Linked DNA regions of Peribacillus simplex NBRC 15720 = DSM 1321. The main gene of each other region encodes a partner of the protein of the gene in region 2 in a complex. Links are inferred from orthologs where the notes say so. Each region holds a gene or a part of one and is shown on either strand. Other genes may lie near its edges. The genes, in order: pcrA and uvrB.

Evidence for each region.
Region 1: the proteins of uvrB (region 2) and pcrA are in contact, whole or in part, in a crystal structure (PDB 7EGT), measured with the Thermus thermophilus proteins. The link is inferred for Peribacillus simplex NBRC 15720 = DSM 1321 from one-to-one orthologs. Residues at the interface, in WP_096411307.1 of Thermus thermophilus: Glu23, Leu25, Arg26, Asp27, Gly28, Glu29, Arg30, Phe31, Arg55, Glu326, Asp327, Phe328, Glu379, Ser382, Gln383, His398, Gly400, Arg401; in WP_096412145.1 of Thermus thermophilus: His654, Arg656, Phe657, Gln666, Asp668, Glu669, Lys680, Arg681, Leu682, Ser683, Lys685, Tyr686, Ala687.

Annotation. Positions count from the first base shown.
Region 1 is NZ_CP017704.1:2,155,131-2,158,485, reverse strand. The notes cover bases 138-3,159. They hold pcrA (DNA helicase PcrA), read left to right. Parts: upstream 138-536; coding sequence 537-2,783; downstream 2,784-3,159. Other genes in these bases: ligA (NAD-dependent DNA ligase LigA), read left to right, coding at 2,887-3,159; pcrB (heptaprenylglyceryl phosphate synthase), read left to right, coding at 138-475. Also shown: more of pcrB, read left to right, coding at 1-137; more of ligA, read left to right, coding at 3,160-3,355. UniProt on the Escherichia coli protein: A helicase with DNA-dependent ATPase activity. Unwinds DNA duplexes with 3'-5' polarity. Translocates on single-stranded DNA with 3'-5' polarity. Initiates unwinding more efficiently from a nicked substrate than double-stranded DNA.
Region 2 is NZ_CP017704.1:2,900,864-2,904,107, forward strand. The notes cover bases 63-2,973. They hold uvrB (excinuclease ABC subunit UvrB), read left to right. Parts: upstream 63-480; coding sequence 481-2,466; downstream 2,467-2,973. Other genes in these bases: BS1321_RS13835 (CsbA family protein), read left to right, coding at 63-262; uvrA (excinuclease ABC subunit UvrA), read left to right, coding at 2,473-2,973. In the rest of the region: more of BS1321_RS13835, read left to right, coding at 32-62; more of uvrA, read left to right, coding at 2,974-3,244. UniProt on the Escherichia coli protein: The UvrABC repair system catalyzes the recognition and processing of DNA lesions. A damage recognition complex composed of 2 UvrA and 2 UvrB subunits scans DNA for abnormalities.

The DNA.
Region 1 (3,355 bases), 750 kb from region 2 along the record:
AACGGTGACACCAGGGTTTGATTTATATTTCATTCCGAGTGTCCTGAATAGCACAAACCCGGATTGGATGATGAAACTGCATCAGCAAGCAGTCAAGGAATACGGATACCTTTTAAATTGGGATGAAATTTTCGTTGAAGGGTACTGTATTCTGAATCCAGAGTGCAAGGCGGCCCAATTGACGAAAGCCAATACTGATTTGGATATGGATGATGTGGGTGCATACGCGATGATGGCTGAAAAGATGTTCAACCTGCCGATTTTTTATTTGGAATACAGCGGTGATTATGGCGATGTCCAGATGGTGGAAGCCGCCAAAGAGAGTTTGGAGGATACCGTACTATTCTATGGCGGTGGGATAAAATCGGTTGAACAGGCCAAAGAGATGTCTAAGATTGCGGATGTCATCGTTGTCGGCAACGTGATTTATGAAGATTTGAAGGTGGCACTTGCAACAGTTTCGGCAGTTAAATGAAAACATGTAATAAATATAGTATACTAAAACAGAAACGAATGTTCGTATAGGTGGTGTGATAATGCAATATTTAGCGGAAAAATTATTAATAGGTTTGAATGAACAGCAACAAAAAGCAGTGAAATCAACTGATGGCCCACTTTTAATCATGGCTGGGGCAGGAAGTGGAAAGACGCGTGTGCTGACTCACCGAATAGCTTACTTGATGGTCGAGAAGGAAATAGCGCCATGGAACATCCTTGCAATCACGTTCACCAACAAAGCGGCCCGTGAGATGAAGGAGAGGATCCGCGCCATACTTGGCGGTGCATCCGAAGATATCTGGATTTCAACTTTCCACTCGATGTGTGTCCGCATTTTACGAAGAGATATCGACCGTATCGGATTTAATAGGAACTTCTCGATATTGGATACGACGGATCAGCAATCGGTCATAAAACAAATTATGAAAGATCGTAATATGGATACAAAGAAATATGATTACCGTGCCATTTTGGGTAGCATCAGTTCAGCGAAAAATGAATTGGTCGGGCCGGAAGAGTACCTGAAGACGGCTTCTGATTACTTCACTAAAGTAACTGCCGATGTATATACGGAATATCAAAAACGGCTGCGTAAAAATTCAGCGCTTGATTTCGATGATTTGATCATGATGACGATTCAATTGTTCCAGCTCGTACCTGAGGTGCTTGAATATTATCAGCGTAAATTTCAATACATTCATGTTGATGAGTACCAAGATACGAACAGGGCTCAATACATGCTTGTTAAACTACTGGCTTCACGCTTCCGTAATCTCTGTGTTGTCGGGGATTCCGATCAATCGATCTATCGTTGGCGCGGTGCGGATATTGCGAATATCCTTTCATTTGAAAAAGATTATCCGAATGCCAACATGATTTTCCTTGAGCAGAATTACCGCTCGACGAAAAAGATTCTAGCAGCGGCGAATAAGGTCATCGGTAACAATCAAAACCGTAAGCCGAAAAATCTTTGGACTGAGAATGCAGATGGCAATAAGTTATTCTATTACCGTGCAGACAATGAGCAAGGGGAAGCACAATTTGTAGCTGGAAAGATAAATGAGTTAGTTCAGGGCGGTAGCAGGAAATATTCCGATATAGCAATACTTTACAGAACAAATGCACAATCACGTGTCATGGAGGAAGTTCTGCTTAAATCCAATATAAATTATGCAATAGTCGGCGGAACCAAGTTCTATGACCGTAAAGAGATTAAGGATTTACTTGCCTATCTTCGCCTTATTGCGAATCCTGATGATGACATCAGTCTCCGCCGTGTAATCAATGTACCAAAACGCGGAATTGGTGCAACTTCAATGGACAAAGTGGCAGATTATGCAGATCAATATGATGTTTCCATTTATAAAGCACTCGAATCTGTGGAAATGGTAGGGATAAGCGGGAAGGCTACCAAAGCGGCAAGGGAATTCCATACGCTGATCACTAACTATACAAATCAGCAGGAGTACTTATCCGTGACGGAACTGGTGGAGGAAGTCATTAAGAAAACCGGTTACCGTGAGATGCTGCAGGCAGAAAAAACGATTGAATCACAAAGCCGGCTTGAAAATATAGATGAGTTTTTATCTGTTACGAAAGCATTCGAAGATAGCAGCGAGGACAAATCATTGGTGGGCTTTTTAACGGATCTGGCATTGGTTGCAGATATAGATCAACTAGATGAGAATTCCGAAGAAGCTACAAACACTGTAACGCTGATGACACTTCACTCTGCGAAGGGACTAGAATATCCGGTAGTCTTTTTACTGGGTCTTGAAGAAGGTGTTTTCCCTCATAGCCGCTCGCTCATGGATGAAGAGGAGATGGAAGAAGAACGCCGTCTGGCTTATGTTGGAATTACAAGGGCTGAAAATGAACTATTCATAAGCAATGCCCAAATGCGGACATTGTATGGACGGACGAGCATGAATCCAGTTTCACGATTCATCAGTGAAATACCAGAGGAACTTCTTGAAGATCTAAAACCGAAACCGGCTCCTAGAGCTAGGCAAACACCTTTCAGTTCTTCGAGAACCGGATCTCCTTCAACAGCTTCCACAAGAAAAGTGCCTGCCTTTGGAAAAGCTGTTTCTGCACCATCCGCAACGGGCGGTGAAGAGATCGGCTGGGCTGTCGGCGACCGTGCATCCCATAAAAAATGGGGGATAGGAACCGTGGTGAGCGTAAAAGGGGAAGGCGAAGGGAAGGAACTGGATATTGCCTTTCCAAGTCCAATCGGCATCAAACGTCTATTGGCGAAATTTGCACCAGTTGAAAAAGCATAAGCTATTAATATGTTTCTACTGGTAAAGAATAGGGATATCTGACTTTAGACACCGCTCTTCTATAAGAAGTGCGGTGGAGTCTTCTTTAGAAAGGATTGAACGTATGGACTTACAAGCTGCAGAGAAGAAAGTTCTAGAACTGCAAACGTTATTGAACCAATACAGCTATGAATATTATGTGATGGACCAGCCATCAGTACCTGATGCTGAATATGATCGGCTACTCCGTGAACTTATTGAGTATGAGGAGAAATTTCCTAAACTGCAATCGGCGGACTCACCGACACAACGGGTCGGTGGCGCCATTTTGGATATGTTTGAAAAAGTGGAGCATACCACACCGATGCTTAGTTTAGGCAATGCCTTCAATGAAAGTGACTTACTGGATTTTGACAGAAAGGTCAGACAATCTGTAGGTGACGATTTTTCCTATGTATGTGAATTGAAAATTGATGGACTTGCCGTCACTCTTCAATATGAGAATGGATATTTCGTAAGAGGGGCAACCCGTGGAGATGGAACGATCGGTGAAGATATTACCGCTAATTTGAAAACGATCAAGTCGATTCCAT
Region 2 (3,244 bases):
TCTATTTTTCTCTTATAAAGGAGATGAAAAAATGATTAAAATTCTTTCTGCCCTTTTCCTTCCTTGTCTACTTGTCATGCTATTTTCAAGAGTCACCTATAACAATGTCGTAGGCCTTGTTTTAACTGTTGCCTTGATTACAGCTTCCGCATATAAAGGTTATACGCATACAAACTTATTGATCATCGTCGATGCCTTATCCCTGACAGTGGGATTTTGGTTATCAAAAAGAATGATGAAACGTACATCCAAGAGCGCCTGACACTAAAGGTGCTTTTTTTGTACTCAAACGTGTCATTCCCCTCAACACATCATGAAGTCCGTAACCTAAAAATAGAATGGATGTTCGCTTATTACTGGTTTGTTTTAAGGCTATTGTGGTAGAATGTGTATATATGCTTTATTAAACCGGAATAAATAGAAGGGATATAGGCATGTCCCGTTTTCATATAAAAATATTTCAATAGGAGGCTATGCTTGGTGAAGGATAAGTTTGAGTTAGTCTCAAAATACTCTCCTCAAGGAGATCAACCGGCAGCAATTGAAATGCTGGTCGAAGGGATTAAGGAAGGCAAGGAAATGCAGACGTTATTGGGTGCAACGGGGACAGGGAAAACGTTCACCGTTTCCAATGTGATCCAAAGAATCAATAAACCGACTCTTGTCATTGCCCACAATAAAACGTTGGCAGGGCAGCTTTACAGTGAGTTCAAAGAGTTCTTCCCTAATAATGCCGTTGAATACTTCGTTAGCTATTATGATTATTACCAGCCAGAAGCTTATGTTCCATCCACGGATACCTTCATCGAAAAAGATGCAAGCATCAATGATGAAATCGATAAACTGCGTCACTCGGCAACTTCGTCTTTGTTCGAAAGGAAAGATGTCATCATCATTGCCAGTGTTTCGTGCATATATGGACTCGGTTCTCCTGAAGAGTACCGGGAGATGGTTGTTTCCCTCCGAACAGGCATGGAAATAGAACGGAATGCCTTGCTGCACAGACTCGTGGATATTCAATATGAGAGGAATGATATTGCTTTCCAAAGGGGGACTTTCCGCGTTCGCGGCGACGTGGTCGAAATTTTCCCGGCCTCACGTGATGAACATTGCGTACGGGTGGAGTTTTTCGGGGATGAGATTGACCGTATCCGTGAAGTCGATGCCCTGACTGGTGAAATTACTGGTGAACGTGAACATATCGCCATTTTCCCGGCTTCCCACTTCGTAACCCGCGAAGAGAAAATGCGGATAGCCATTCAAAATATCGAAACGGAATTGGAAGAGCGATTGAAGGAATTAAGGGAAGATGAAAAACTCCTTGAAGCACAGCGCTTGGAGCAGCGGACCCGTTATGATTTGGAAATGATGCGGGAAATGGGCTTTTGTTCAGGGATCGAGAACTATTCCCGCCATTTAACCCTTCGTCCCTCAGGTGCGACACCATACACTTTAATAGATTACTTTCCAGAGGACTTCCTATTGGTCGTGGATGAATCACACGTAACCCTTTCGCAAATCCGCGGAATGTTCAATGGCGATCAGGCGCGTAAGCAAGTGCTAGTCGATCATGGCTTCCGTCTGCCGTCTGCAAAAGATAACCGCCCGCTAAGATTTGAAGAATTTGAAAAAAAGGTCCATCAATCCATATTCGTTTCGGCAACTCCGGGACCATATGAACTCGAACATACGCCAGAAATGGTTCAGCAGATCATCCGTCCTACCGGATTGCTGGATCCGACGGTAGAAGTGAGGCCTATTGAAGGGCAGATAGATGACTTGATCGGTGAAATACATGAGCGCGTCAAAAAGAACGAGCGTGTGCTCATTACGACCTTGACGAAAAAGATGTCTGAAGATTTAACTGATTATTTAAAGGAAATCGGCATTAAGGTCCAATATCTTCATTCGGAAGTGAAGACCTTGGAAAGGATAGAAATCATTCGGGAACTTCGAATGGGCAAATATGATGTACTCGTTGGAATCAATCTTTTAAGGGAAGGCCTGGATATTCCGGAAGTGTCGTTAGTGACCATTCTGGATGCCGATAAAGAAGGGTTCCTTCGCTCGGAACGTTCGCTTATTCAAACGATGGGCCGTGCAGCCCGTAATTCCAACGGCCACGTCATCATGTATGCAGACCGCATCACGAATTCGATGGAACTTGCCATCAATGAAACGAGCCGGCGTCGTGAAATCCAGGGAAATTATAATAAAGAGCATGGAATAATGCCTCAAACCATTCAAAAGGATATCCGTGACTCCATAAGGGCGACTCATGTAGCCGAAGAAAGCGAAGAGTATAAGGAAGACCTTGCACCAAGCCTCGCGAAGCTTCCTAAAAAAGAGCGTTTAAAAGTGATGGCAAGCATGGAAAAAGAAATGAAAGAAGCGGCAAAGGCACTGGACTTCGAGCGAGCTGCCGAGCTGCGTGATTTATTACTAGAGTTAAAAGCGGAAGGGTGACGAAACATGGCAATGGATAAAATTGTGATAAAAGGTGCCAGGGCCAACAATTTAAAGAATATTGATATCACGATACCGAGAGACAAACTTGTTGTGCTGACCGGATTATCGGGATCTGGAAAGTCTTCCTTGGCTTTTGATACGATTTATGCAGAAGGGCAAAGACGTTATGTAGAATCACTTTCCGCTTATGCCCGTCAATTCTTAGGCCAAGTGGATAAACCGGATGTCGATGCGATTGAAGGTTTGTCACCAGCCATTTCCATAGACCAGAAAACGACCAGTCGAAATCCTCGTTCAACCGTAGGGACTGTTACGGAGATCTATGATTATTTAAGGCTGTTATTTGCACGGGTCGGAAGACCGACCTGTCCGATCCATAATATTGAAATCACCTCACAAACGATTGAGCAAATGGTGGACCGCATTCTTGATTACCCTGAGCGAACCAAGCTTCAGGTATTGGCACCGCTTGTCTCAGGCAGAAAAGGGACACATGCAAAAGTTTTGGAGGAAGTTAAGAAACAAGGATATGTCCGCATTCGTGTGAACGGGGAAATGCATGATCTCAGTGAGGAGATCACTCTCGAAAAAAATAAAAAACATTCGATTGAAGTCATCATAGACCGGATCGTCATTAAAGAGGGTATCATGGCTAGGCTTGCAGATTCATTGGAAAGTGCTTTGCAGCTTGGCGAAGGCAAAGTCATCATTGACGTCATGGGTGAGGAAGAGCTGCTGTTCAGTGAACATCATGCTTGTCCATACTGCGGATTTT